3 regions of the Mycobacterium sp. UM_Kg27 genome follow, and region 2 is predicted to be linked to each of the others. Evidence: predicted binding sites of a transcription regulator. Region 2 holds the regulator's gene; each other region holds the start of a gene.
What was found. The regulator LexA, encoded in region 2, represses DNA repair genes until DNA is damaged. The targets are predictions, from matches to a motif close to CGAACANNTGTTCG.
Positions count from the first base shown of each region.

Region 1: LI94_RS18715 (error-prone DNA polymerase) is a predicted target of LexA. The motif match lies at 2,957-2,970, and genes of this name have one in related genera.
Region 3: cofD (2-phospho-L-lactate transferase) is a predicted target of LexA. The motif match lies at 3,050-3,063, and genes of this name have one in related genera.

Region 1 is NZ_JRMM01000158.1:864-9,083, forward strand. It holds gene LI94_RS18705 (MMPL family transporter) at 1-2,443, opposite strand, end outside; gene LI94_RS18710 (MmpS family protein) at 2,440-2,871, opposite strand; gene LI94_RS18715 (error-prone DNA polymerase) at 2,985-6,251, shown strand; gene LI94_RS18720 (nitroreductase family protein) at 6,331-6,978, shown strand; gene LI94_RS18725 (tRNA (cytidine(34)-2'-O)-methyltransferase) at 7,010-7,483, opposite strand; partial or broken gene LI94_RS18730 (ATP-binding protein) at 8,000-8,220, shown strand, end outside.
Region 2 is NZ_JRMM01000111.1:4,288-15,110, reverse strand. It holds partial or broken gene LI94_RS16120 (metal-dependent transcriptional regulator) at 1-442, shown strand, start outside; gene LI94_RS16115 (DUF4192 domain-containing protein) at 465-1,520, opposite strand; gene sthA (Si-specific NAD(P)(+) transhydrogenase) at 1,661-3,076, shown strand; gene LI94_RS16105 (PAC2 family protein) at 3,249-4,226, shown strand; gene LI94_RS16100 (peroxynitrite isomerase) at 4,242-4,736, opposite strand; gene nrdR (transcriptional regulator NrdR) at 4,772-5,236, opposite strand; gene LI94_RS16090 (LysM peptidoglycan-binding domain-containing protein) at 5,383-5,886, opposite strand; gene lexA (transcriptional repressor LexA) at 6,100-6,786, shown strand; gene LI94_RS16080 (nuclear transport factor 2 family protein) at 6,789-7,238, shown strand; gene LI94_RS16075 (hypothetical protein) at 7,239-9,260, opposite strand; gene LI94_RS16070 (acyl-CoA dehydrogenase family protein) at 9,488-10,648, opposite strand; gene LI94_RS16065 (DEAD/DEAH box helicase) at 10,730-10,823, opposite strand, start outside.
Region 3 is NZ_JRMM01000023.1:6,511-17,333, forward strand. It holds gene LI94_RS06030 (hypothetical protein) at 1-112, opposite strand, end outside; gene LI94_RS06035 (phosphomannomutase/phosphoglucomutase) at 109-1,506, opposite strand; gene LI94_RS06040 (DUF3499 domain-containing protein) at 1,565-2,005, opposite strand; gene LI94_RS06045 (metallopeptidase family protein) at 2,099-2,551, shown strand; gene LI94_RS06050 (WhiB family transcriptional regulator) at 2,585-2,923, opposite strand; gene cofD (2-phospho-L-lactate transferase) at 3,326-4,333, shown strand; gene LI94_RS06060 (coenzyme F420-0:L-glutamate ligase) at 4,330-5,679, shown strand; gene LI94_RS06065 (NUDIX domain-containing protein) at 5,676-6,209, shown strand; gene LI94_RS06070 (hypothetical protein) at 6,220-6,576, opposite strand; gene LI94_RS06075 (NDP-sugar synthase) at 6,665-7,738, opposite strand; gene LI94_RS06080 (glycosyltransferase family 2 protein) at 7,735-8,604, opposite strand; gene rfbD (dTDP-4-dehydrorhamnose reductase) at 8,633-9,490, opposite strand; gene LI94_RS06090 (LCP family protein) at 9,586-10,823, shown strand, end outside.

The DNA.
Region 1 (8,220 bases), on a different contig from region 2:
AGGTGCCCAGTGAGAGCAGCACCGTCCCGACGATCACGGCCGAGGCCACCACCGCGCGGGTGATCAGCAGCATGATGATGAAGATCAGGCACAGTGAGGCGATGCCGGCGATGATCAGGTCATAGTGCGAGCCATCTTTCATGTCCTTGAACATGGCTGCGGTGCCGCCGAGATAGACCTTCGAGCCCTCCAGCGGGGTGCCCTTGAGCGCTTCGTGCACGGCGTGCTTGATCGGCGTGACGTGTGAGATGCCTTCTTCGGACATCGGGTCGCCCTCGTGGGAGATGATGAACCGCACCGAGTGTCCGTCGGGGGACAGGAACATCTTCATGCCGCGCTTGAAGTCGGGGTTGTCGAATGCCTCGGGCGGTAGATAGAACGAGTCGTCGTTCTTGGACTCGTCGAACGCCTTGCCCATGGCGTTCTGGCCTTCCATCATCTTCTCCATCTGAAGCTGCAGGCCCTCCATGGTGGACTGCATCTTCAGCTGGGTGGTCCGCATGTTTTCCATCGTCTCGATCATCGGCGGCATGATCTCGAGCATCCGGGGCATCAGCCGGTCGAGGTTGTCGATGTCGGGCAGCACCTTTTCGAAATCCTCGGTCATCTGGTCGAGGCCGTCCATCACGTCGAAGATCGACCGGATCGACCAGCAGATCGGGATGTCGAAGCAGTGCGGCTCCCAGTAGAAGTAGCTGCGCATCGGGCGCCACATGTCGTCGAAGTCCGCGATCGAGTCGCGCATCTTCTGGATGTCGTCGAGCATGTGGTGCATCTTGAGGTCCATGCTGTGCGTGGTCTCCGACATCGCGCGGGTGACCTCGAGCATCTGCTTCATGCTGTCGATCGAGACCTGCATGTCCTCGCCCATCTTGAGCATGTTCTTCATGCTGTCGAGCTGGTACTTCATGTTCAGTTGCTGGGTGGTGCCCTGCATGCTGATCGCGAACGGGATCGTGGTGTGTTCGATCGGCGTGCCCAGTGGGCGGGTGATGGTCTGCACCCGCCCGACGCCGGGGACCTCGAACACCCGCTTGGCGATCCGGTTGATCACCAGGAAGTCGGCCGGATTGCGCAGGTCGTGGTCGGTCTCGATCATCAGCAGTTCCGGGCTCATCCGGGCCTGGGAGAAGTGCCGGTCGGCGGCGGCGTAGCCGATGTTGGCCGGCACGTAGTCCGGCAGGTACTCCCGGTCGTTGTAGTTGGTCTGGTACCCAGGCAGCGTGAGCAGCCCGACCAGGCAGACCGCGGTGGTGGCCACCAGCACCGGCCCCGGCCAGCGCACGATCAGCGTGCCGATGCGCCGCCAGGTGCGGATCCGCATCGCACGCTTGGGCTCCAGCATGCCGAAGCGGCTGGCCACCGTGACCACCGCGGAACCGAAGGTGAGAGCGGCCACCACAATGACCAACATGCCGATCGCCAGCGGGACGCCCAGCGACTGGAAATAGGGCAGTCGGGTGAAGTGCAGGCAGAAGGTCGCCCCGGCGATGGTCAGCCCGGAACCCAGGATCACGTGCGCGGTGCCGTGATACATGGTGTGGAAGGCCGATTCCTTGTCCTCGCCGAGTGATCGGGCCTCCTGGTAGCGGCCGAGCAGGAAGATCGCATAGTCCGTCGAGGCGGCGATAGCCAGTGTCACCAGCAGATTCACCGCGAACGTCGACAGGCCGATGATGTTGTAGTAGGCCAGCACGGCCACCACGCCGCGGGCAGCGCTCAGCGAGAAGACCACCATGCCCAGCACCAACAGCACGGTGCCGACGGACCGGTAGATACTCAGCAGCATCGTGATGATCACCACGAACGTCAGCGCGGTGATGAGTTTCAGGCTTTTGTCGCCGGCGATGTGCTGATCGGCGTTGAGGGCGGCCCCGCCGGTGACGTAGGCGTGTACGCCCTCGGGGGCCGGGGTGTCGGCGATGATCTGCTGGACGGCCTCGACCGACTCGTTGGCCAGGGTCTCGCCCATGTTGCCGGCCAGATACACCTGAACATAGGCGGCCTTGCCGTCCGGGCTCTGGGATCCGGCTGCGGTCAGCGGGTCGCTCCAGAAGTCCTGGACGTGCTCGATATGGGTGGGGTCGGCCTCCATCTTGGCGACCAACTGGTCGTAGTACTTGTGCGCGTCGTCGCCCAGGGGCTGGTCGCCTTCGATCACGACCATGCCCGAGCTGTCCGACTTGAACTCGTCGAACACCTTTCCGATGCGCATCATCGCGATCATCGACGGAGCGTCGCGGGGGGCCATCGACACCGCGCGCATCTTTCCGACTTCATCGAGCTGCGGCACGATGACGTTCACCAGGACCGTGAGCGCCACCCAGGCCAGGATGATGGGCACAGCGAGCCGCCGGATCCAGGCCGGGATACCGGTGCGCTTGGGTGGTTGCGCGGCAGGCAGCGTGTCGGTGGGGGTGTCGTGGCTGGTGTGGTTGCTCATGCGGATTTCACAATGCAGAAGGTCTGGGCGCTGACGGGGCTGCTGGAGATGCGTTCGTCTTTGACTTCGCCGTCGATGGTGACCCGACAGCCGATGGTGGTGCCGTCACCTTGGGCGACGATGTTGGGGCTCACCGCCGGGTTGGTGGTCGACAGGGTCAGCGACCACGGCAGGCCGGCGCCGTCGACCCGCTGTGGCGTGGCATCGAGGTCCAGGTAGTTGATGTCGGCGTAGGTGCCGTCGGGGCTGAAGATGTCGTAGACCACGACTTTGGGGTGGAACGGCTTGGTGTCCTCGAACGGGGTGGACCCTGAGCCGCTGTCGTCGGCTCCGAAGAAACCGCGGACTCGCTGCACCGTGAACCCCCCTACCACGAGAACGGCGATGATGAGTAGGGGCAACCACGCACGTCTGACAGCGCCGAACATGAAAGCAGTGGCCTTTCGCATCGTGCCGGAATCTGACACAGATTAGTGCATCAAACTTCTTTTTCGCACCCACCCAGGGTTTTATCGCACATATGTTCGATACATTGGAGGGTATGGGCTGGGGTAACGGGCCGCCGAGCTGGGCGGAAATGGAGCGGGTGCTCGATGGTAAGCCTCGTCACACCGGTATTCCTGCCGGTATGTCTGCTGAGCACGGCCCGCCGGCCCCGCAGGTCGAGCCGCTCCGGCCAGCCGGGCGGGTAGTGCCCTACGCCGAGTTGCACGCACACTCGGCGTACAGCTTTCTGGACGGGGCCAGCAGCCCACAGGAGCTGGTTGCCGAGGCTGCCCGGCTGGGCCTGCGGGCGATCGCGCTGACCGATCACGACGGTCTGTACGGAGTGGTGCGCTTCGCCGAGGCGGCCGCCGAGTTGGATATGGCCACGGTGTTCGGCGCCGAGTTGTCGCTGGGGAGGGTGGCGCGCACTGATGACCCGGACCCACCAGGTCCGCACCTACTGGTGCTGGCCCGCGGCCCGGAGGGTTATCGGCGGTTGTCGCGGCAGATCGCCGCCGCGCACCTGGCCGGCGAGAAGGGCAAGCCGCGTTTCGATCTGGATGCGCTGACCGAGGCGGCGGGCGGGCACTGGCACATCCTGACCGGCTGCCGTAAGGGCCACGTTCGCCAGGCGCTGGCCACCGGGGGCCCGGATGCGGCCGCCGCCGCGCTGGCCGACCTGGTGGACCGGTTCGGGGCCGCGCGGGTCAGCGTGGAGCTGACCCGGCACTCCGATCCGTGCGACGACGAACGCAATGCGGCGCTGGCCGGCCTGGCGCCCCGGTTCGGGGTGGGGCTGGTAGCCACCACCGGCGCGCATTTCGCCCGGCCGGACCGGGGGCGGCTGGCAATGGCGCTGGGCGCGGTGCGGGCCCGACAGTCACTGGACGCCGCCGCCGGCCGGCTGGCTCCGCTGGGCGGCTCGCATCTGCGCTCCGGCGCAGAGATGGCCCGATTGTTCGCGGCACATCCGACGGCGGTGCCGGGGGCGGCCGAACTCGGTGAGCGGTGCGCTTTTCCGTTGACGCTGATCGCCCCCCGGCTGCCGCCGTTTGCCGTTCCAGACGGTCACACCGAGGACAGTTGGCTGCGGCAGCTCACCCTGGCCGGCGCGGTCGGGCGCTACGGCCCGCCCGAGCGCATGCCGGATGCCTACGCCCAGATCGAACGCGAGCTGGAAGTCATTGCTCAACTGGGTTTTTCCGGATATTTCCTGGTGGTGCACGACATCACCCAGTTCTGTCGGCGCAGCGACATCTTGTGTCAGGGCAGGGGATCGGCTGCCAACTCCGCGGTCTGCTACGCCCTCGGGATCACCGCGGTGGACCCGGTGGCCAACGGGCTGCTGTTCGAACGCTTTCTGTCGCCGGCTCGCGATGGCCCACCCGACATCGATATCGACATCGAATCGGATGAGCGGGAAAAGGTGATCCAGTACGTCTACGACAAATACGGCCGAGACCACGCCGCCCAGGTGGCCAACGTCATCACCTACCGGGGTCGCAGCGCCGTGCGGGACATGGCCCGCGCGCTGGGCTATTCGCCGGGGCAACAGGACGCCTGGAGCAAGCAGCTGAGCCGATGGGGCCGGCCTGGCCGGGAGGACTCCGATCTGCACGGCATCCCCGAACAGGTGATCGAGCTGGCCGACCAGGTTGCCGACCTGCCGCGGCATCTGGGCATCCACTCCGGAGGCATGGTGATCTGTGACCGCCCGATCGCCGACGTATGCCCGGTGGAATGGGCCCGGATGCCTGGACGAAGCGTGCTGCAGTGGGACAAGGACGACTGCGCGGCAATAGGTTTGGTGAAGTTCGACCTGCTGGGGCTGGGAATGCTGTCGGCATTGCACTACGCGATCGATCTGGTGGCGCAGCATTGCGGCGTCGAAGTGGATTTGGCTGCGATCGATCTGTCCGAGCCGGCGGTGTACGAGATGCTGGCCCGCGCCGACACGGTCGGAGTGTTCCAGGTGGAGTCGCGCGCGCAGATGGCCACCCTGCCGCGGCTGCGCCCCCGGGTGTTCTACGACCTGGTGGTGGAGGTGGCGCTGATCCGCCCCGGGCCGATCCAGGGCGGATCGGTGCATCCCTACATCCGCCGCCGCAACGGTATCGATCCGGTGACCTATGAGCATCCGTGCATGGCGAGGGCCCTGGAGAAAACCTTGGGAATCCCGCTGTTTCAAGAACAGCTGATGACGCTGGCGGTGGACTGCGCCGGATTCACCGCGGGCGAAGCCGACCAGTTGCGACGCGCGATGGGCTCCAAACGATCACCGGAGCGGATGCGCCGATTGCGTGACCGGTTCTACAGCGGCATGGCGGAGTGTCACGGCATCACCGGCGAAGTGGCGGACCGGATCTACGAGAAGCTGGAAGCCTTTGCCAACTACGGATTTCCGGAGAGTCACGCGATGAGTTTCGCGTCGCTGGTGTTCTACTCGGCCTGGTTCAAGCTGCACTACCCGGCGGCGTTCTGCGCCGCGCTGCTCCGCGCCCAACCGATGGGCTTCTATTCGCCGCAGTCACTGGTCGCCGACGCCCGCCGGCACGGGGTTGTGGTGCACCGACCGGACGTCAACGCCAGCCTGGCGCACGCCACACTGGCCGAAGCCGGCACGCAGGTCCGGCTGGGGCTGGGCGCTGTCCGTGGCATCGGTACCGACCTCGCTGAGCGGTTGGTGGCCGACCGTGAGGCCTACGGACCATTTGCTTCGATGCTGGATCTGACTGCGCGGGTACAGCTTTCAGTTCCCCAGACTGAGGCGTTGGCAACCGCCGGCGCATTCGCCGGTTTCGGGGTGTCACGCCGGGAGGCGCTGTGGACGGCCGGGGCTGCGGCGGGGCAGCGGCCGGACCGGCTGCCGGGGGTGGGGGTTGCGACGCATACTCCGGTGTTGCCCGGGATGAGTGAGATCGAGTTGTCGGCGGCCGATGTATGGGCTACCGGGGTGTCCTGCGACAGCTTCCCGACCCAGTTCCTGCGTGCCGATCTCGATGCGCTCGGGGTGATTCCGGCGGTGCGGCTGACCGCGGTTCCCGACGGCACCCGGGTGCTGGTGGCCGGGGCGGTCACCCACCGGCAGCGGCCGTCCACTGCCCGCGGGGTGACGTTCGTCAACATCGAAGACGAGACCGGGATGGTCAATGTGCTGTGTACGCCCGGGGTGTGGACGCGGCATCGCCGGCTGGCGCAGACGGCGACAGCGTTGCTGATCCGCGGGCGGGTGCAGAACGCCAGTGGGGCCATCACCGTGCTGGCCGATCGGTTGGGCGCCCTTGAGCTGGCGGTGAGTTCGCGCTCCCGCGATTTTCGGTAGTACCCCGGCGGTCAGCGGGGCTCGGCGCAGGAGAGCCGAAGCTGGACCGCCGAAGCAAGCCCGACGGTAACCTCCATCCATGACCCTCAACTTGACCGCCGACGAAGTCCTGACCACCACGCGATCGGTCCGCAAACGCCTCGATCTTGACAAGGCCGTTCCCCGCGAGGTGCTGATGGAGTGCCTTGAGATCGCCCTGCAGGCACCCACCGGATCCAACGCTCAGGGCTGGCAGTGGATGTTCGTCACCGACCCGGTCAAAAAGCAGGCGCTCGCCGACATCTACCGCACGAACGCCATGCCGTACCTGAACCGGATGAAGCCTGACTACGGCGAGGGCGACGTGCGCAGTGAGCGGATGGAGTTCATCAGCGGCTCAGCCAGGTATCTGGCCGAGAACCTGCAGGACGTGCCGGTGCTGATGATCCCGTGCCTGGAAGGCAAGCCCGAGACCGGGTCGCTGGGGTTCGGCGCATCGTTCTGGGCGTCGTTGTTCCCGGCTGCGTGGAGCTACTGCCTGGCGTTGCGCAACCGCGGACTTGGTTCCTGCTGGACGACCCTGCACCTGCTCGGGGACGGCGAGCAGCAGGCCGCCGAGGTGCTCGGCATCCCGTACGAGAACTACAGCCAGGGCGGGCTGTTCCCCATCGCCTACACCTTGGGCACCGACTTCAAGCCGGCCAAGCGACTGCCGGCCGAGCAGGTGGCGCACTTCGACACTTGGTGATCGCAAGCGCGGCGGAGCCGGGCGCAGCGGGTCACACCCCGTCGGCGAACCCGTGCTGGCGCCACGCCTCGTAGACCGCGACGGCGGCGGCGTTCGACAGGTTCAGTGAGCGCCGCCCGGCCAGCATCGGGATACGCACCCGCTCGGTGATGTGCGGGTCGGCCAGCGTCGCCTCGTCCAGGCCGGTGGGTTCGGGACCGAACATCAGCACGTCACCGGGCTCATAGCTCACATCGGTGTAGGGGGTGTGGGCGCCGGCGGTGAAGGCGAACACCCGGGCGCCATTCGATACACCCAGCGCCTCCCACGCCGCCGGCAGTGACGAGTGCACGCGCACCCAGGCCAGGTCGTGATAGTCCAAGCCGGCCCGCCGCAGCTTTGGTTCGGACAGGTCGAAACCCATGGGTTCCACCAGATGAAGCTCCGCGCCGGTCGCCGCCACCATCCGAATCGCGTTGCCGGTGTTGGGCGGGATGCGGGGTGAATAGAACATCACTTTGAACACAACAGCATCCTTGTATGACGGCACGCCGTGAAGCGACCGGCCTCCGGTCGCCGCGGTGTATGCGACTATCCCGCTGACGGGGAGTCCGCCCGCGTCGCGCCAGATGCGCCTGACGCATGGCGGGAACGCGCGGCCCGAACGCGGTGAACGCCGGCGTGCCGGAGGGGTACTCCAGGGGGATGTCCAAGCGCCTGAGTCCCCGATCATGGGGTCGACCATCGCCCGCGGCCTGTTTGCTCGACCGAAGTTCGTCAAGACACGCGCAGGTCTCGGAAAGTGTTCTGTTCAGTAAAAATTCTGGTCAGTCCTGCGGGCGACTGGCATACTCGTCGAATTGCTATGCCGTGAAACACACCGCAACCCGTTGTGCGGGTGCGATGTCCCGGAGAGTCCGATGAATGAGGCGCAGACGGTGAATTTCAGCCGAGCGGTCGGCGAATCGGCCGCCGACCGGTGACGCTCTTTGACCACCCGGAAGAGGTGGACCAGGCCTTTGACGCGTCAGCCGAACCAGCCGTGGACGCCCACAAGCCGGAAACCGCGGCGGTCAAACGTCCGTCGCGATGGTCGGTGCGCAACTGGCCGGTGCGCTGGAAGGTGCTGGCGATCGCGTTGCTGCCGTTGGCGCTGGCCGGGCTGTTCGGCGGACTGCGGATCTCCAACGCACTCACCGAGGCCAATCAGCTCCGATTGGTCGCCGACCGCGCCGAGATGATTCCGGCGATCACCAATTACAT
Region 2 (10,823 bases):
CCTGCTCGTCGACATCATCGGGCTGCCGCTGGAAGAGGTACATGCCGAGGCCTGTCGCTGGGAACATGTGATGAGCGAGGACGTCGAGCGCCGCCTGGTTCAGGTACTCGACAACCCGACCACGTCGCCGTTCGGCAACCCCATCCCGGGCCTGCCCGACCTCGGCTTCGGCGCGGACTCCGCCGGTTGGGATTCCGATCTGGTGCGGCTGACCCAGTTGCCGGCCGGTTCCCCGGTGGCCGTGGTGGTCCGTCAGCTCACCGAGCACGTCCAGGGCGATATCGACCTGATCACCCGGCTCAAGGAGGCCGGTGTGGTGCCCAATGCCAGGGTGACCGTGCAGGCCGACGGCGACGACGGCGTGACCATCGTGATCCCCGGCCACACCGACGTCAGCCTGCCCTACGAGATGGCGCACGCCGTCAAGGTCCAGAAGGTCTGAGCGCTCCACTGGTCAGCCGGCCTCAGCCGGCTTGCTGACTGAACCCCTGCCGCTGCGGCAACGGCACCCCGACCTGCCGGGCCAGACGATAGCCGGTGTCCGCCAGCCCGCGGATGCGCTCCGGCCGCAGCCCGGACTGCAAAGCGGTGTCGAGTAGGCCCGCCATCCGATGCCCCGGCTTGCCGCGCAAGGCGGCCTCCAGTGACACGCCGGCCAGCGGGCCGTCGCCGCGTGCGTAGGCGCTGAACGCCAGCAGCACCAATGCCTCGGCCCGCCACGGCTCGGGCAAGGCCCGGGCCAACGTCGACCAAAGCCGCTCAGCCTCATCTGCGCGCTCGCTGATTGCTAACGCGCACAAGATGTCCCGGACCACCACATCGACGAGCGGGCATCCGAGCCGGGCCAGCTCCGCAGCGGTGGGCTCCCGGCCGCCCGCCGGCGCGACGATGGCGGCCAGCACCTGCTCCACGTCGCGGCGGGCCCGGACCCGGGCATCACCCTCCCCCGCCGCCCACTGCGCCGCACAGTCCTCGATCGCCGCGGCCACCGCGGCACAGCGGGCGGCGTCATCAGGCGTGATGACCGCCTGCAGGTCTGCTCGCCGGGCGTACAGTCGCCTGCCCTCCAGCACCGCGGCGGCCGCAAGCGGCGATGCCCCCGGGTCGTCGACCGGGCCGCCGGCGCCGCAACCGTCCACACAGTGCCACCGCCCACCATGGGCCACCTGGTCCACCACGTGCGCACTGAGCAGCACGATGTCGTGGTCCGACAACTCCTCGCTCAGCGCAGCGATCAGCCGGCGGTGCTGGTCGTTGCAGACCGGGCAGCGCGCCCCCGCAGCATCGACGACCACCGCGATGGCCGCGGCCGGAGCAGCGGCCGCCGCGACATCGGCGAGCCGGCCCACGGTGTCGACAAGTGCGTCGGACAGGTCGACGCGCAGCACCGAGCCCAACTCGCCCCTGTCGAGCGCCACCAGGATCAGGGACTTCTCCGGTACGAAGCCAAGGATGGCCGGCAGCGCAGCGATAAGGGCTCCGGGACGATTCAGCGTGAATTGCGGTTGTCTGGTTGTCATGGCAGCCACGTTGACGACCACCCCCGTCACCGGGGGCGCGCATACGCCTGCCCGCCCACCAGGTTGGGGATGAACCGACAACTGTGAACAGATCGTGTTCGAGATGCACGACGGGGCGAATGGGCGTAAGTGTCTGTGTCATGGATGCCAAGCGCGAGTACGACATCATCGTGATCGGTTCAGGTCCAGGGGGGCAGAAGGCCGCCATCGCATCGGCCAAGCTCGGCAAGTCGGTTGCGGTGGTCGAACGCGGCCGGATGATCGGCGGCGTCTGTGTGAACACCGGCACCATCCCGTCCAAGACGCTGCGCGAGGCGGTGCTGTACCTGACCGGGATGAACCAGCGCGACCTCTACGGCGCCAGCTACCGGGTCAAGGACAAGATCACTCCCGCGGATCTGTTGGCACGCACCCAGCATGTGATCGGCAAGGAAACCGAGGTGGTGCGCAACCAGTTGATGCGCAACCGCATCGACCTGCTGCTGGGACACGGCCGGTTCATCGACCCGCACACGATCGTCGTCGACGGCCATGGCGGCACCGAGAAAACCACCATCACAGGCGATTACATCGTGATCGCCACCGGAACCAAGCCGGTCCGCCCCGCCGGCGTGACCTTCGACGAGGAACGGGTGCTGGACTCCGACGGGATCCTCGACCTGCGATTCATCCCGGCGTCGATGGTGGTCGTCGGCGCCGGTGTGATCGGGATCGAGTACGCCTCGATGTTCGCCGCGCTGGGCACCCGGGTGACGGTGGTGGAGAAACGAGACTCGATGCTGGAGTTCTGCGACCCGGAGGTCGTCGAAGCCCTCCGTTTTCACCTGCGCGACCTGGCCGTCACCTTCCGGTTCGGCGAAGAGGTGACGGCCGTCGACGTCAGCTCCAGCGGCACCGTCACCACGTTGGCCAGCGGCAAGCAGATTCCCGCCGAGACAGTGATGTACTCGGCCGGTCGCCAAGGCCACACTGCCCACCTGGAGTTGGCCAACGCCGGCCTGGCCACCGACGAGCGGGGCCGCATCGTCGTCGACGCAACGTTCCAGACCGCCGTCGAGCACATCTACGCCGTCGGTGATGTGATCGGCTTCCCGGCCCTGGCCGCGACATCCATGGAGCAGGGCCGACTGGCGGCCTACCACGCATTCGGCGAGCCGACCGACGGGATCACCGACCTGCAGCCGATCGGGATCTACTCGATCCCAGAGGTCTCCTATGTCGGTGCCACCGAACTGGAACTGACCCGCAGCGCGATTCCCTATGAGGTAGGGGTGGCCCGGTATCGCGAGCTGGCCCGCGGTCAGATCGCCGGTGACTCCTACGGAATGCTCAAGCTGCTGGTCTCCACCAGCGACCTGAAGCTGCTCGGCGTGCATATCTTCGGCACCAACGCGACCGAGATGGTGCACATCGGCCAGGCCGTCATGGGGTGCGGCGGCACGGTGGAATACCTGGTAGATGCGGTGTTCAACTACCCGACCTTCTCCGAGGCATACAAGAACGCCGCATTGGACGTGATGAACAAGATGCGGGCGCTCCAGCAATTCCGCGGCTGAGGCGCCCGGTAAACATTTTCCTCGCTCAGCGAACGCCGAGGCACCGTGGAATCCGACGGCGTCCGCGTACGTTGTGCACCACATACGCGCACCGTTTTCGGCGTGCGGTCCCCGGTGAGGGAAAATAGACGGTGCGATCCACTGCGATCTGCACGAAGAGGAGGCGAAGGCGATGGCCGACCACCCGGACACCGGTCCCGACCGGGACCGGCACTACCAGATCGAGCCGAGCGGCATGTACGAGCTGGAGGTGCCGGCTCCGCAGCTGATGTCGGCGGATGGCGAGGGGCCGGTCCTGATCCACGCGCTGGAAGGGTTCTCCGACGCCGGCCACGCGATTCGGCTGGCCGCCAAGCACCTCAAGAGCAAGCTGGACAGTGAGTTGGTGGCGTCCTTCGCGATCGACGACCTGCTCGACTACCGCTCGCGGCGGCCGCTGATGACGTTCAAGTCCGACCACTTCACCCACTACACCGAACCGGAGCTGAGCCTGCACGCGTTGCGGGACAGTGCGGGCACCCCGTTTCTTCTGTTGGCGGGCATGGAGCCCGACCTGAAGTGGGAGCGGTTCATTACCGCGGTGCGGCTGTTGGCCGAGCAACTCGGGGTGCGTCGGACCATCGGCTTGGGCACGATCCCGATGGCCGTTCCGCACACCCGGCCGGTGACGCTGACCGCACATTCCAACAATCGCGACCTGATCAGCGAATTCACCCCATGGATCACCGAGGTTCAGGTTCCCGGCAGCGCGTCCAACCTGCTGGAATACCGGATGGCTCAGCACGGCCACGAGGTGGTCGGCTTTACCGTGCATGTGCCGCATTACGTCGCCCAGACCGACTACCCGGAGGCCGCTGAGGCGCTGCTCAAGCAGGCCGCCCAAACCGGCGCGCTGGAGCTGCCGCTGAGCGACCTCCGCGACTCCGCCGCCGAGATCCGGACCAAGATCGACCAGCAGGTCGAAGCGAACGCCGAAGTGGCCCAAGTGGTGTCGGCCCTGGAACGCCAGTACGACGCCTTCATCACAGCCCAGGAAAATCGCTCGCTGCTTTCCCGCGACGAGGAGCTGCCCAGCGCCGACGAGCTCGGCGCCGAGTTCGAGCGCTTCCTGGCGCAGGAGGCGAAGAAGAACCTCGACGGCGACGACTGATCGTCCCGGATGGAGCTATGTCGGGCCAGTGGTTCGACGAAGCGTGGCGGTGAGGTGGTTCTGGGCGGGCTGGCCGACTGCTCCCATATCCAGGGTGTAGGACAACTCATCGCCGTCGAGGCGATAGTGGCGGCTCAGGACGGTCACCTCTTTGGCCGTCGGCGCCAGCCCGATCGTGGGTGCGGACATCTGCAGGTCCACACCGTTGGGGGTGACCGTGTAGCTGCCTACCTCGATCTCGGTGATACCGCTGGGGTGCGCCAGCACCCACTCGATCTGACCGGGTTGCGGCACCCGCAGGTAGCCGGTCTCGGCATGCAGAGGCAGACCCTCGGCGGGCGACTTGGTCTTCTGGCCGTAAACCAGGAACGGCTTGCCGACGTGTGAGAACACCACCTCTTCGAGGTAGTCGAATGCCGCGATCGTGGGATACACCCCGGATCCCCGGCCTGACCAGGTGCCCAACAGCGGGGCGAGCTCCACAAGGTTTGGGTGCAACTCGGGTGCCATGTCGCCAGCGTAGTGCGCTTGGTCGCCCGCGCGGCTCAACTGGTACTGGGCATCTCGCGGTGTTCGCGCAGGGCCTCGATCTCTCGTTCGAAGTCGGCGGCCGAGGAGAAGGACCGGTAAACCGAGGCGAATCGCAGATAGGCCACTTCGTCGAGTTCGCGCAGTGGACCCAGAATCGCCAACCCCACCTCGTGACTGGGAATCTCCGGCGAACCGGCCGCTCGCACAGCATCTTCCACCTGCTGAGCCAGCAGGTTCAGCGCGTCGTCGTCAACCTGGCGGCCCTGGCAGGCCCGGCGCACCCCGCGCATGACCTTCTCCCGGCTGAAGGGCTCAGTGACCCCACTGCGTTTGACCACGGCCAGCACTGCGGTTTCCACCGTCGAGAAACGGCGGCCGCATTCCGGACAGGACCGACGACGCCGAATGGCCTGGCCTTCATCGGCTTCGCGGGAATCCACCACCCGGGAGTCCGGATGGCGACAAAACGGGCAGTGCATTGCCGCTCCTTCGCCGTGCCGGGAACCCGCGCCCTCAGAAAGCTGGGGCACCGTGGGCCATTGGGACAACTGCGAGCGTACCTGCGCGGGTTGCCGCCGGGGCTGCGCAGTGGCCGCAATCGGCGACCGAACCGACACGACTACCCTCAGCCCAGTGGAGCGATCAGTGTCTGGCCGGCGTCCAGAGCCACCGACTCCAGGCTGTTGAGCTCGCGGATGCGCTCGATGACCTCTCCGGCCGGCGCGTCCGGTGCTACGCGGGCCGCCAGGTGCGCCAAGCTCTCCCCACTCTGGACGCTCACCACGCCGAGCTGGTCGGGCACCGCGGAGGTAGTGCCCGCCGCTGCCGCGCCGAACTGGGCGATCAGCCCGAGCCACACGGTGATCCCGGCGGCGATCAAAGCCAGCACGACGGTGGTCACCGGGGTGATGGCCTTGACGGGCTGCGGCCGGTGCGGGGCACGTGACATCAGCACCCCGGAACCGCGGTGGCGCAGCGGCGCACCGCCCGGCCGCTGCCGAACCAGCCGTGCCGGCTGGGTGCGGATGGGGTAGGCGCGACCCGAGGTCCGGGGACCGCGCTGCACCTGGGGTCGCTCGGTGCTGCGGGTCGGCTCAAACGTCGGAGCGATCGTGTCGATGAGCATCATGTGCGGTTCTCCCTCACTCGGCGTCGGCGACCCTGTTCGCTCGACTGTTCGAATAATAATCGATCGTACGTTCGATGTCCGAACATGTGATCGATTCGTTGTCGAAAACATTAGCGAAAGGGTCCGACAAGTCCCCGGCAGTTTCGAACGTCCGCGCGACACACCTCGAACACATGTTTGATTAAACGCAGTTATGCGACTAGATTTGCGCCCATGAGTGACAGCAGCAGCAACCTGGCGGGCCCGGACTCAGCGCTGACCGCCCGGCAGCGAACGATCCTGAATGTCATCCGCGCCTCGGTGAACGAACGGGGTTACCCGCCGAGCATCCGCGAGATCGGCGACGCCGTCGGGCTGACCTCGACCTCTTCGGTTGCGCACCAGTTGCGCACGCTCGAGCGCAAGGGCTACCTGCGCCGGGACCCCAACCGTCCCCGCGCTGTCGACGTCCGTGGCCAGGACGACGTGGCCGGCGCCGCCGAGGCCGCCCAGCGCACCGAGTTCGCCGGTTCGGATGCGCTGCCCGAGCCCACCTTCGTCCCGGTTCTGGGCCGGATCGCGGCCGGCGGGCCGATCTTGGCCGAGGAGGCCGTCGAGGATGTCTTCCCGCTCCCCCGCGAGTTGGTCGGCGAAGGCGAACTGTTCTTGCTCAAGGTGGTCGGCGAATCGATGGTGGACGCCGCGATCTGCGACGGCGACTGGGTTGTGGTGCGCCAGCAGAATGTCGCTGACAACGGCGACATCGTGGCCGCCATGATCGATGGCGAGGCCACCGTCAAGACGTTCAAACGCACCGGCGGTCAGGTCTGGCTGATGCCGCACAACCCCATTTTCGATCCCATTCCCGGCAACGACGCGGTGGTGCTGGGCAAGGTCGTGACCGTCATCCGCAAGATCTGATCGTGTTCGCGCGCCCACCGTTCGATGAGGAGTCGGCACGCCTCAAGGTGCAGGCCGCCGAGGACTCCTGGAACACCCGGGATCCCGCACGTGTGGCGCTGGCCTACACCGAGGACTCGGTGTGGCGGAACCGCGACGAATTTCTCGCCGGGCGTGCGGAGATCGAGGCATTCCTGCGGCGCAAATGGGCCGCCGAACGCGACTACGCACTGCGCAAAGAGCTCTGGTGCTACCAGGGCAACCGAATCGCGGTGCGTTATCAGTACGAATGCCGCGACGCGGACGGCCAATGGTGGCGCAGCTACGGCAACGAGCTGTGGGAGTTCGCCGCCGACGGCCGAATGAGTCGCCGCGAGTCCAGCATCAACGACATCGCGATCACCGCGGCGCAGCGGCGCCTCTTCGGGCCTCGGCCGCAGCGCGAACGCGACCTACCGCTGCCGCTGCGATGATCAGCCGGCCCTGGTGAAGCCGTTAAGTCGGGCCGCATCCTCGGTGGCGAACCAGATCTCGGCCAGGGTGTCGTCATACAGCGCGTTCTGCGGGGTGTAGTAGAGCCCCGAGCCGATGTTCGCCTTGATCGGGTAGCCGTTCGGCTGCTGGTACGGGTCGTCCAGCGGAAGGTGCATCACCGGATGCACGGTTTCGTCGATACCGACCGTGCGCGCTTCGCCGCCACCGCCGAAGGTGCGGGTGTCCGCGCCGCCGCCGAACCTGCGGGGCTCTGGGACAGCGCCGAACCCGCGTGGGTCCGACCCGGCACCGCCGTGACCCACGGCGTGCCGACCGGTGCCGAAATCTTCTTCGGTCACCACCCGGGTGGGGGCGGTGTCGGTGTCGTCATCGTCGTCGACCTCCGCCTCGCTCTCGTGCTCGCCGTAGTGCAGCCACGGCGCATCCGGGATCGAGGAGACGGGCAGTTCAGGCTCGGAGGGATACGGCGATGCGGAGGCTCCGTAGCGACTCGGCAGCCGGACGGTGCCCTCGTGCTCGCGGTGGTCGTCGCGGTGCTCATCACGGTGGTCATCACGTCGGTCGTGGTGGGCCCACTGCTCGTCATCGTCGTCGTAGTCGTCGGCGACCGGGGCCGGCACTGCCACCGGCGAGCCCGGCAGTACAGCGGCCGGCCGACGCCGCTGCCACCACATCGCCACGCCGGCGAGCGCCCCCAGCACTGCCAGCACCACCACCGGGATCAGCACCCACATCCAGTTCCAGTGCGTCTCCTTGGCGGCGCCAGTCGATGTCGACTTGCTGCCGTCGGGCAGATTCGTACCGGGAATTTGCAAGCCCGACAACGATTGCGCGAGCTCGGCCGGTTCGGTGCTGTAGGTGTTGTTCGCCTGGTTCCACGCGATCGAGCCGCCGGTGAACTTCTGCGACACCACGTCACCTTCGACGCTCTGGTCGCCCACGGGGGCGCCCAGCTTTCCGGAAGCTCCGTCGAGCTTGTCCCACGCCGACTTGATCGCCCCGCGTACCACGAAGGCGCCGTTGTCGGGGCTGAAGAAGATCACCGGCTCGTCGTCGGCGGCAAAAGAATTGAACTTGCTGCCCGCCAGCGCTCCGTCAGCCGTGCCGGTGATCGGGAAGCCGAGATCGCTGCCGGCAGGACCGCCCAGCGACTCGTACTTGGCCAGCACGTCGCCTTCAACCGCATTGGCTCCGGTGAGCGGACTGAAATAGACCTTGCCGTGGGCAAAGTCCTGACCCACCCCGCCGTTCTCGCCTATCGCGTACTGATCGCCCTGCTTTGGCCCCAGTGCGCCGGCGGGTCCGCCGGCGCTGCGCCAGACCTGATCGATGGCCGCGGTCGCGTCGACCTGGGCCTGCACATCTGCCAGCTGCGCTGCCAGCTCCGGCGGCACCGTGGTAAACGTCCTGGTCGCGCTGTCGAAGGACAGCGTCCCGGCGCTGAACTTCTGGGTGACGACAGCTCCGTCGTAGCTCTCGTCCTCGACCGGGACGCCGAGCGCACCGGTGGAGCTGCCCAGCTTGTCCCAGCCGGCATTGATCGGCCCGCGCACCACGTGGGCGCCATGTTCGGGTGTCCAGAAGATCACCGGGTTGTCGGGCCCGGAAAGGATGGCCACCCGGCTGTCGGGAACAAGCCCGGGCACCTCATCGCTGCTGGGGAAGCCGAGTCCATTGTCGGCCGCACCGCCCAGTGCCTCGTATTTGTCCAGGATCGCCCCGTACAGCGCCTTCGCGCCGGTCTCCGGGGTGAAGAAGATGGTGCCCCCGGCGAAGTCCTGGGCGAATCCGACACCGGCCGGGTGTACGTCGCCGTTGGGCGCCCCCAGCGGGGATCCGTCCCCGCCGGCCGCCTGCCACGCCGCCGTGATGGCGTCGCGGGCATCGCTGTCGGGCGTCGCCGCAGCGGTTTGCACCGACAAGAGCACGGTGACCGTCGCCGCCAGGCCGAGCGCCATGCGCACCGCCGTCTTGCCGAACCGATCTTTCCGACTAGTCACCAGCCCTCCCAGGCATCATTATCGACATTATCGACGCAAATGTTTCCGGCATAGACTTTCCCGCAATCGGCCCGAGTTTCGAAGCCAAGTCATCGATATTGCGGAAACAGATACCCAGCCGATGCTGAAATGATGCAAAAGCCGCTGACCCGAACGGAACGAGGGGCGCTACCAAACATGCAGGTAGCGCCCCTGTTGGGGCGCCAAATCGTTCCCGATTGCCTCGGCTAGACGCCGAGGCTGCGGCCGATGATCTCTTTCATGATCTCGGTCGTGCCGCCGTAAATGGTCTGAACGCGGGCATCCAGATAGGCCCGCGCGACCGGGTATTCGCGCATGTAGCCGTATCCACCGTGCAGCTGCAGGCAGCGGTCGATCAGGTGCACCTGCTTCTCGGTGGAATACCACTTGGCCATCGCGGCCTGCTCGACGGTCAACTTCTTGTCCAGGTGGAGCCGCACGAACTCGTCGACCATCATCCGCACCACGGTGGCCTCGGTGGCCAGCTCGGCCAGCAGGAACCGGCTGTTCTGGAAACTGCCGATCGGCTTGCCGAAGGCCTTGCGCTCCTTGGTGTACTGGATGGTCTGCTCCAGCACCGCCTCCATCGCCCCGGCGGCCATGATCGCGATCGAAATGCGCTCCTGCGGCAGGTTCTGCATCAGGTAGATGAAGCCCTTGCCCTCCTCGCCGAGCAGGTTCTCCACCGGGACATGCACGTCGGTGAAGGACAGCTCCGCGGTGTCCTGGGCGTCCAGACCAATCTTGTCCAGGTGGCGGCCACGCTCGAAGCCCTCCATCCCCCGCTCCACGACCAGCAGGCTGAAGCCCTGCGCACCCTTGTCGGGGTCGGTCTGGGCGACGACGATCACCAGGTCGGAGTGAATGCCGTTGGTGATGAACGTCTTGGAGCCGTTGAGCACGTAGTGGTCACCCTGCTTGACCGCGCGGGTCTTGATGCCCTGCAGGTCACTACCGGTGCCCGGCTCGGTCATGGCGATCGCGGTGATCAGCTCACCGGTGCAGAACTTCGGCAGCCAGCGCTGCTTCTGCTCCTCGTTGCACAGTTCCAACAGGTACGGCGCGCAAACGTCGTTGTGCAGGCTAAAACCCAGCCCGCTGTAGCGGCCCGCGGTGACTTCCTCGGTGATGATCGTGTTGTAGCGGAAGTCCGGGTTGCCGCCGCCGCCGTACTCCTCGGGCACCGCCATGCCCAGGAAGCCCTGTTTGCCGGCCTCGAGCCACACGGAGCGGTCGACGATCTTGGCCTTCTCCCACTCCTCCTGGTTGGGCGCGGCGTGCCGATCCAGGAAGGCGCGGAACGACTCCCGGAACAGCTCGTGTTCGGGCTCGAACAGGGTTCGCTGGTACTTGACTGCGGCACTCATTGCCTGACCTCCGGTCGACTGATCTTTCCGACGAGAATAGACCAACCGGATGGTTGGGCGACGCAGTGGTGGGTGTCAGCGCTAGCGCGCCACCCCATCGTGCCGCCGCTGGCCGGCACCGCCCCGCGGCCGGCGCCGGCCACCGGCCTGAGATGCCGGCTGTGCAGCACCGCTG
Region 3 (10,823 bases), on a different contig from region 2:
CCTGTGCGCCGGCCATCGATGCGGCCCACAGTGCGCCGTCACGGTCAGCCGCCAGCAGAGCCTCGGTGTCATCGAGGTCGACGGTGGAGAAGGAGCCGGAGAACGCGGTCACGGACGCGACTTCTCCGCAGCGGTGATCTGTTCGGAGACTTGGGCCACCACCGCGTCCACCGCGGCGGCGTCGGGCGCCTCGACGTTGAGCCGCAGCAGCGGCTCGGTGTTGGAGCTGCGCAGGTTGAACCAGCTGCCCGAACCCAGCTCGACGGTCACGCCGTCGAGGTGGTCCACCGACGACACCTGGTCACCGAACGACCCGACCACCGCGTCCACGCAGTCCTGCGCATCGGAGACGGTGAAGTTGATCTCGCCGGACGCCGCGTAGCGCTGGTAGTCGGCGGTCAGCTCCGACAACGGCCGCTGCTGTTCGCCGAGCGCGGCCAGTACGTGCAGGGCCGCCAGCATGCCCGAGTCGGCGCCCCAGAATTCCCGGAAGTAGTAGTGCGCCGAGTGCTCCCCGCCGAAGATGGCCCCGGTCTCGGCCATCAGCGCCTTGATGTAGGAGTGTCCGACCCGCGACCGCAGCGGGGTGCCGCCGCGCTCGCTGACCAGTTCGGGCACGGCATGCGAGGTGATCAGGTTGTGGATCACCGTCGCACCGGGCTCGCGGGCCAATTCACGGGCCGCGACCAGGCCGGTCACCGCCGACGGCGACACCGGCTCGCCGCGCTCGTCGACCACGAAGCACCGGTCGGCGTCGCCGTCGAAGGCCAGTCCGATGTCGGCGCCGCTCTCGCGCACGAACGTCTGCAGATCAACGAGGTTGGCCGGATCCAGCGGGTTGGCCTCGTGGTTGGGAAAGTTGCCGTCCAACTCGAAGTACAGCGGCAGCAGTGTGATACCCCCGACCGAGCCGAACACCGCCGGGGCGGTGTGGCCGGCCATCCCGTTGCCGGCGTCGACGGCCACACGCAGCGGCCGCAGGCCGGAGATGTCGACCAGCGAGTGCAGGAATGCCGCATAGTCGGCGAGCACGTCACGGTCGGTGATGCTGCCGCGCGATTCTTGGCCGTCGCCAGCCGAATCGACGCCGGCGATCAGCTCATCGCGGATCCGGCCCAGGCCGCTGTCAGCGCCCACCGGCTTGGCACCGGCCCGGCAGAGCTTGATGCCGTTGTAGGCCGCCGGGTTGTGGCTGGCGGTGAACATCGCACCCGGGCAGTCCAGCGCCCCGGAGGCGAAATAGAGCTGGTCGGTCGACGCCAGCCCGATCCGGACCACATCCAGGCCGCGGGCGATCACGCCTTCGGCGAACGCCGCAGACAGCAGTGGCGAACTGTCCCGCATGTCGTGGCCGATCACCACCTGGCGGGCGCCTTCCTCGGCCATCAGCCGGGCAAACGAGGACCCGACCTCAGTGACGAGGGATTCATCGATCTCCGAACCGACCAGGCCGCGTACGTCGTACGCCTTGATCACACGGTGGACAGCCGCAGCGGGCCGAGACATGGACAGGGCTCCTGACGCAGTGGACTCTTGACGCTCAAGCCTAGCCCGGAACCCGCGATCAGTCCGAAGGGTCTGGCAACACACGCAGGTGGCCACGGCGCCGGCCATTGGTCTTGCCCGGCGCACCGGGCGGTGCCAGCACACCACCACCAGGTCCGGCGGTGGGCGCTCCGCGGGTCGGGGAGTCGATCGGATTGGCCTGGGGGTACCACCCGTTTGCCGGGGCCGCCCGCCCGGATTCGCGCTCGCGAACCGCCTCGGCAAGCGCGATCAGATCATCCTCTTCAGGCGATACCCACGGGCCGGGGTGGCGGACCAGTTCCCAACCGCGCGGGGCGGTGATCCGGCCTGCGTGACTGAAGCACAAGTCCCAGGAATGCGGTTCAGCGGCAGTCGCCAGCGGGCCGACCACGGCGGTGGAGTCCGAGTAGACGAACGTCAGCGTCGCCACCGCATAGTGCGGACACCCTGGCCGGCAGCAACGGCGGGGAACGTTCACGCCCGTGAGGCTATCGTGGCCGCGCGCCCCCGCGGCGCCGGACACGCGCAAGGCGCCGGCACCCTATGCACAACCGTTACCATCTTCTGCGTGATCGCCACGCGTCGCCGCTGGCGCGGCCGCGAAACCCGCGGGCCGCTGTTGCCGCCCACCGTTCCAGGCTGGCGCACCCGCGCCGAACGGTTCGACATGGCGGTGCTGGAGGCCTACGAGCCCATCGAGCAACGGTGGAAGCAACGGCTGACGGCGCTCGATGTCGCGGTCGATGAGATCCCGCGGATCGCCGCCAAGGACCCCGACAGTGTGCAGTGGCCCCCAGAAGTGGTCGCGGACGGGCCAATTCCGCTGGCCCGTTTGATTCCCGCCGGGGTGGATGTGCGGGGAAATCCGACACGCGCCCGAATCTTGCTGTTCCGCAAGCCGATCGAGCAACGCGCAAACGACAGCACAGAGCTCGGTGATTTATTGCACGAGATCTTGGTGGCCCAAGTCGCCACCTATTTGGATGTCGAGCCCACCGTCATCGACCCGACGATCGACGACTAGGACCGATCGGTCACACGCGTCGCAGAGCGGGAATCAGATGATGCCGCGCTTGAGGCGGCGGCGCTCACGCTCGGAAAGCCCGCCCCAGATACCGAAACGCTCGTCGTGCGCCAAGGCGTACTCCAGGCACTCGCTGCGAACCGAGCATCGCTGGCAGATCTTCTTGGCCTCGCGAGTCGAACCGCCCTTCTCCGGAAAGAACGCCTCGGGGTCGGTCTGCGAGCACAGGGCGCGGTCCTGCCACTGCTCATTGGTGGCCGTCGCGGGGTCGAACGGGTCGAACTCGTCGTAGTCCTCCGGCTCGGGAACCAGACTCAGATGTGGTCGACTGGGCATCGCCTCCAGCCCGCTCGGCCCAGCCATTTCAGCCATTTCGGCACCGGCGTGCGATGCTCCTCCCATCACGCCCCAAAGGTGCTCATAGGACATGCTCCGCCTCCTCACCTATAGCGCGATCCTGATATGTCGGCCGAATCCAAGATTTGGACCATCTCGATTCGAACATGTGATCGAATCTCGGTCTGCGGCACCGAAATCGGCTGGCCAACCGGGAAATGACACTAGTGTGATTAGACACGGGTTGATCAGCCCGGTCAAGCTGATTGGCCAAATTCCTTACCATCTCGTGATCGATTTCCAACGTGTCCGAGACCGGCGAGTCCCTGTCATCTACCCCACACCCGCGTCTCGGCGTGTCTTACCGTGCCCCCGATGCAGCGACGACGGCGGTCCGCCACACCGGCGGCAGCGGCGCCAAAGGTACTGTCGTGCGCTGTGAAGGTCACCGTTCTCGTCGGAGGGGTCGGCGGCGCCCGATTCCTGCTCGGCGTCCAGAAACTACTGGGTCTGGGCCAATTCGCCGAATCCCCGGCTGACAACGGGGCCGAGGCGCACGAGCTGACCGCGATCGTCAACGTCGGCGACGATGCCTGGATGCACGGTGTGCGCATCTGCCCCGATCTGGACACCTGCATGTACACCCTGGGCGGCGGCGTGGATGCCGAACGCGGCTGGGGGCATCGCGACGAAACCTGGCATGCCATGGAGGAGTTGGGCCGCTACGGAATGCAGCCCGACTGGTTCGGTCTCGGCGACCGCGACCTGGCCACCCACCTGGTCCGCACCCAGTCGCTGCGCGCCGGTTACCCGCTGACCGAGGTGACTTCGGCGCTGTGCGAGCGCTGGCAGCCCGGCGCGCGACTGCTGCCGGTCACCAACGACAGTTGCGAAACCCACGTCGTCATCACCGATCCGGCCGACAACACCCAGCGCGCGATCCACTTCCAGGAGTGGTGGGTGCGCTACCGTGCCCAAGTTCCCACCCACGGGTTCGGCTTCGTGGGCGCAGAGAAGGCCACCGCCACAACCGAAGTCGTCGACGCCATCGCCGGCGCCGACATCGTGCTGCTGGCCCCCTCGAATCCGGTGGTCAGCATCGGCGCCATCCTGGCCGTTCCGGGTGTCCGCGCGGCCCTGCGCTCCACGGCGGCACCGGTCGTCGGCTACTCCCCGATCATCGCCGGAAAGCCGTTGCGCGGTATGGCCGATGTCTGCCTGAGCGTGATCGGCTTGGACTCCACCTCCCGAGCCGTCGGCGAGCACTACGGCGCCCGCAGCGGCACCGGGATCTTGGACTACTGGCTGGTGCACGAGGGCGAGTCCCCCGACACACCCGACATCGCCGGCGTCACCGTTCGCGCCGCCCCGCTGTTGATGACCGATCCGGCGGCCACGGCCCAAATGGTCCGCACCGGACTGGAGCTAGCGGGGGTGTCACCATAAAGGGGCAGGGCGAGCACGGCAGCGCCGCCAAGGTCGAGATCCTGCCGGTGACCGGATTGGGCGAGTTCCGGCCCGGCGACGATCTCGCTTCCATGCTGGCCCAGGCCGCACCGTGGCTGGCCGACGGCGACATCGTGGTCGTCACCAGCAAGGTGGTGTCCAAGTGCGAGGGCCGCATCGTGCCGGCGCCGCACGACGCCGAGGCGCGTGATGCGCTGCGCCGCCAACTGGTCGAGGCCGAGGCGGTACGCGTACTGGCCCGCAAGGGCCGCACCTGGATCACCGAGAACCGCCTGGGACTGGTGCAGGCGGCCGCCGGTGTGGACGGCTCCAACGTCGGCTCCGACGAACTCGCGCTGTTGCCGGTCGATCCCGACGGCAGCGCCGCCGCGTTGCGCGCCGGACTGGCCGAGCGTCTGGGCGTCAACGTGGCGGTGCTGATCACCGACACCATGGGCCGGGCCTGGCGCAACGGCCAGATCGACGTCGCGATCGGCGCGTCGGGCTTGTCGGTGCTCAACGGCTACGCCGGGTCAGTCGACCGACACGGCAACGAATTGGTGGTCACGGAAGTCGCCGTCGCTGACGAACTCGCCGCGGCTGCCGACCTGGTGAAGGGCAAGCTCACCGATATTCCGGTGGCGGTGGTGCGTGGCGTCAGCAGCCCCGACAACGGTTCCACCGCAGCAGCACTGGTGCGTTCCGGCTCCGAGGACCTGTTCTGGCTCGGGACCGCCGAGGCCATCGAGGCGGGACGCGGGCAGGCTCAGCTGCTGCGCCGCTCCGTGCGCAGGTTCGCCGGGGAACCCGTTCCGGCGCAACTGATCACTGATGCCATGGCCGAGGCCCTGACCGCCCCGGCACCGCATCACACCCGCCCGGTCCGGTTCGTGTGGCTGCAGACTCCGAGCGTGCGCACTCGGCTGCTCGATGCCATGGCACAGCAGTGGCGATCCGACTTGGCCGGCGACGGCAGATCGCCTGAGTCCATTGACGCCCGGGTCTCGCGTGGCCAGATCCTTTATGACGCACCCGAAGTCGTCATCCCGATGATGGTGCCCGACGGCGCCCACCACTATCCGGACGCCGCCCGCACCGCCGCCGAGCACACCATGTTCACGGTCGCCGTCGGTGCTGCCGTCCAAGGCCTGTTGGTGGCGCTGGCGGTCCGTGGCGTAGGCAGCTGCTGGATCGGTTCGACCATCTTCACCCCCGAGTTGGTCCGCACCGAACTGGATCTGCCGCCCGACTGGGAACCCCTGGGCGCCATCGCGATCGGCTACCCCACCGAGCCGCCCGAACCCCGCGAACCGGCCGACATCGGCGACCTGCTGGTGCGGCGATGAGTCTGCACGAGTCCGCTGTAGCGGCACTGAGTGGTTGGACCGCACCAGATTCCGCGCAAGATTCGCTCCGGCATGCGGTGCTGGCGTTTCTGGCGGCCCGCCCCGACGCGTGCCGGCGCGAATGCGTTCCCGGCCACATCACCGCTTCCACCCTGGTGCTCGACCACACCGGTGAGCACGCGTTACTCACGCTGCACCCGCGGGTGGGCCGCTGGCTGCAGCTCGGAGGTCATTGCGAGGACACCGACGCCGACATCCGCGCAGCCGCGCTGCGCGAGGCCACCGAGGAATCCGGCATCACCGGCCTGCGACTGGATCCGGCGCTGGCGGCCGTGCACGTGCATCCGGTGACCTGCTCACTGGGTGTGCCGACCCGGCACCTGGACCTGCAATTCGTGGCGCACGCGCCCACGAACGCACAGATCGGGATCAGCGACGAGTCGCTTGCGCTGCGCTGGTGGCCGGTCGACGGCCTACCGCCGGACGCCGACGACGCCCTGGCGCATCTGGTGGCGCGGGCCGTCGGATAGGCCCCCGGGCTCACTGGGAGTCGTTTACCCGCGTCCAGGGTTGGCAGTTCTGTGACTCGAAGGCCTTGACCGTGACGGGAATGCTCGCGTACATCGGGCCGATTGACGTGTTCGTCTGGACCACATGGTCCTTGGCGGCGTCGGGTGTGCTGTAGGTGAACCAGGAACACATCGATTCCTGGGTCGGCACGTTGTTGATCCACACGCCGAAAGCCGAACCCGACCCACCGGTGTGATAGAGGCCCGGTGCGATGTCGGTTCCGACCTGAAAGACCCCGTTACCGGGAATCGGGTCCAGCGGGTCTGCAGCGGCCGGCGCCGCCATGGCGACTGCGGCCAGGCACCCGACGAAGGCTCTGGTGAACATGGTTATGACTATCCACCGTTGACTCGGCGTCCATGGCGAAAAGCGCGAGATGGGTGCGCCTTTGGCGCAGAGTCAGCGCGAAACCGGCTTAGACGTCGCTGGAGTAGCGAATCCCGCAGTCCGGGATCGACACCCCGGGCCACACCCGGGCCCCACGCAGCAATTCGCAGCGCGCCCCGATGTCGGCGCCGTCGCCGATCACCCCGTCGCGGATCAACGCCCGCGGCCCGATGCGAGCGCCGAAGCCGATGATCGATCGTTCGATCACGCACCCGGCCTCGACTTTCACCCCGTCGAAGATCACCGCGCCATCGAGGCGGGCGCCCGGGCCGATCTCAGCACCCCGGCCCACGACGGTCCCGCCGATCAGCACCGCACCGGGCGCCACCGAGGCACCGTCGTGCACCAGTGCCTCACCGCGCTTGCCACCCAGCGCCGGTGACGGCGCGATGCCCCGCACCAGGTCCGCCGAACCGCGTACGAAATCCTCCGGTGTGCCCATGTCGCGCCAATAGCTGGTGTCGACGTAGCCGCAGACCAACACGGCGTCGGCCAGCAGCGCGGGAAACACCTCGCGCTCCACCGAAACCGGGCGGCCGCGCGGGATGCGGTCGATGACGCCGCGGGAGAGCACGTAGCAACCGGCGTTGATCTGGTCGGTCGGCGGGTCTTCGGTCTTCTCCAGGAATGCGGTGACCCGCCCGTCGTCGGTGGGCACGCAACCGAAGGCCCGCGGGTCGCCGACACGCACCAGGTGCAGGGTGGCCTCGGCGCCCTGCTCCCGGTGGTAGGCGTGCAGTTCGGTCAGATCAGCCCCGGACAGCACATCACCGTTGAACACCATCGCGGTGTCATGGCGCAGCTTGGGCGCGACGTTGGCGATACCGCCGCCGGTGCCCAGCGGCTCATCCTCGGTCACGTAGTCGATCTGCAGGCCCAGCGCCGAGCCGTCGCCGAATTCCTCGGCGAACACCTCTGGCTTATACGACGTGCTGAGGATGACGTGCTCGATGCCGGCGGCAGCGATCCGCGACAGCAGGTGCGTCAGGAAGGGCAGACCCGCGGTCGGCAGCATCGGCTTGGGGGCCGACAGCGTCAGTGGCCGCAGCCGGGTGCCCTTGCCGCCGACGAGGACCACCGCATCGAGTTGGCTCAGTGTCACGGGTGTCCCTTCGTCAATTTGCGGCGGGCGTTGCGCACCGCCAGGTGTGAGCGCACCGCCAGCGCGCCGCGCATGCTCCAGCGCAACGGGGCCCGCCACCAGCCGGTGTGCCGGTCGGCGAGGTAGGTGTAGGTGCTGCGATGGTGCGCGGCCAGGTTGCGTGCGGGGTCCTTGCCGGTGGCGTGACCCTTCTGGTGCAACACCTCGGCCGTGGGCACGTAGACGTTGAGCCAACCGGCCTTGGCCAGCCGGTCGCCCAGGTCGACGTCCTCCATATAGAGGAAGTAGCGCTCGTCGAAGCCGCCGACCGCGTCGAACGCGGCCCGGCGCACCAGCAGGCAGGCGCCCGAGAGCCACCCGACCGGCCGTTCGCTGGGCTCCAGCCGTTCCTGCCGATAGGCGCGGGTCCACGGATTGTTGGGCCACACCGGACCGACCACCGCGTGCATGCCGCCGCGGATCAGGCTGGGCAGGTGGCGCGCCGAGGGATACACCGAACCGTCCGGCTCCCGGATCAACGGCCCCAGCGTCGCCGCCTGCGGCCACCGGGCCGCCGCATCCAGCAGGGCCTCGATGCTGCCCGGACCCCACTGCACATCGGGGTTGGCCACGATCAGAAATTCGCTGCGCTCGCCGCCCTCGGCGTCCAGCAGAGCCACCCCGGCGTTGACCGCTCCGCCGTAGCCCAGGTTGGCCCCGGTATGCAGCAACTGCACGTTGGGATAGCGCTGCTCGGCCTCCTCCGGCGAGCCGTCGGTGGATCCGTTGTCGGCCATCACCACCCGCACCGGACGGTCGGTCGCCAGCGCCAGCGACGCCAGGAATCGGTCCAGATGCCATCCCGGCGAATAGGTCACCGTCACCACCGGTAGGGCCTCACTCACGGCCTAGAGGTTATCTGGCCACGGCGGCGGACAGTGCATCGCTCCACCGGCGCAGCGGTGCCAGGCCGGCCCGCGCCGACTCGTCGCCCGACAACGCGGAGTAGGCGGGACGGGCCGCCGGGCGCGGATGTACGGCACTGCTGACCGGGTGCACCCGGTCCGGATCGGCGCCGACCGCGGCGAACACCGCGCGGGCCTGTTCGTAGCGGCTCGCGGCACCGGCGTTGGCGGCATGCAACACCCGAGCGCCCGGCGGCGAGGACGTCAGCGCCAGCAGTGCGTCGACGAGATCGCCGACATAGGTCGGGGATCCGATCTGGTCGTCGACCACCTCCACGTCCGCGCCGCCCGCAGCCCGCTCGCGCATCACCGCGACGAAGTCCGAACCACCGGCGGCACCGGTGTAGACCCAGGCGGTGCGCACCACCAGGGCGTCCGGTGAAGCGGCCAGTACCGCGTTCTCACCGGCCAGTTTGGTGCTGCCGTAGACCGACAGTGGCCGGGTGGCGTCTGCCGGTTCGTACGGGCGCGGCGGGTTATCGCCGAAGTCGCCGTCGAAGACGTAGTCGGTGGAGATGTGGATCAGCCGCGCGCCGGCCCGAGTACAGGCGGTCGCAAGGTGGCCCGGTCCGGTCGCGTTGACGGCGTGGGCCCGCTCGGCATCGGTCTCGGCGGCGTCGACTTGGGTGTAGGCCGCACAGTTGATCAGCATGTCGTCGGGCCGCAGGTCCACGGCGTCCACGGCGGCGCCGTCGGTGATGTCGCATTGCGCCGATGTCAGCGCCAGCACGTCATGACCGGTCTCGGCGGCGCGTTTCGCCAGGAAAGTGCCGACTTGGCCGCCTGCGCCGGTGATCACAATCCGCATGAGCGTCGAGCTTAAGCGGCGGCTCCAGCTTCGCTTGCGGGCTGCCACGCCGCGCTCGGCTACCGCCGATACGGCAGTTACGCAAGTAATCTGAAGTGATGCCTGCGCAACGTGTGGTTCGTGTGATTGCCACGGTGGCAGCCGTCGCCATCGTCCTGGGGACCGGGGTGGCCTGGAGCCAAGTCCGGTCGTTCGAGGACGGCATCTTCCACGTCTCGTCGCTGGCGCTGGGCAACGGCGGATCCGACGGCGCGGTCGACATCCTGCTGGTCGGGATGGACAGCCGCACCGACGCCCACGGCAATCCGCTGACGCCGGAAGAGCTGGCCGCGCTGCGCGTCGGCGACGACGAGGCCACCAACACCGACACCATCATCCTGGTCCGGATCCCCAACAGCGGGAAGTCGGCCACCGCGATCTCGATCCCCCGCGACTCCTACGTGGCGGCACCTGGGCTGGACAAGACCAAGATCAACGGCGTGTACGGGGCCACTCGGCTGGAGACCGCCGACGCGCTCGTCGAATCCGGGATGGATCCGATCCAGGCGCAGGCGCGCGGCACCGAGGCGGGCCGCGAGGCCCTGATCAAGACGGTGGCCGATCTGACCGGCGTCACCGTCGACCACTACGCCGAGATCGGACTGCTCGGGTTCGCGTTGATCACCGATGCCCTCGGCGGCGTCGACGTCTGTCTCAAGGAGCCGGTGTATGAAGAGCTCTCCGGCGCGGACTTCCCGGCCGGCTGGCAGCGGCTGGGCGGCGCCCAGGCACTGAGCTTCGTCCGACAGCGCCACGAACTCCCGCACGGCGACCTGGACCGGGTCCGGCGTCAGCAGACGGTGATGGCGTCCCTGGCCCATCAGGTCATCTCCGGCAAGACCCTGTCCAGTCCGGGCACCTTGTCGCGGCTGCAGGCCGCGGTACAGCGGTCGGTGGTGCTGTCGGAGGGCTGGGACGTGATCGACTTCGTCACCAAGGCCCAGGACCTGGCCGCGGGCAAGGTGGCGTTCGCCACGATCCCGGTGCTCGAGGAGGCCGGCTGGAGCGACGACGGTATGCAGAGCGTGGTCCGTGTCGATCCCGACCAGGTAGCTGACTGGGTGGCCGGGCTGCTGCACGATCAGGACGAGGGCAAGACCGAGCAACTGGCCTACAACCCGGAACAGACCACCGCCAGCGTGCTCAACGACACCGACATCAACGGCCTGGCCGCCGCGGTTTCCGGGGTGCTCAACGCCAAGGGGTTCGGCACCGGGTCGGTCGGCAACAACGAGTCCGGGCACGTGCCCACCAGCCAGGTGCAGGCAGCGTCGGCTGACGACCCCGGCGCGCT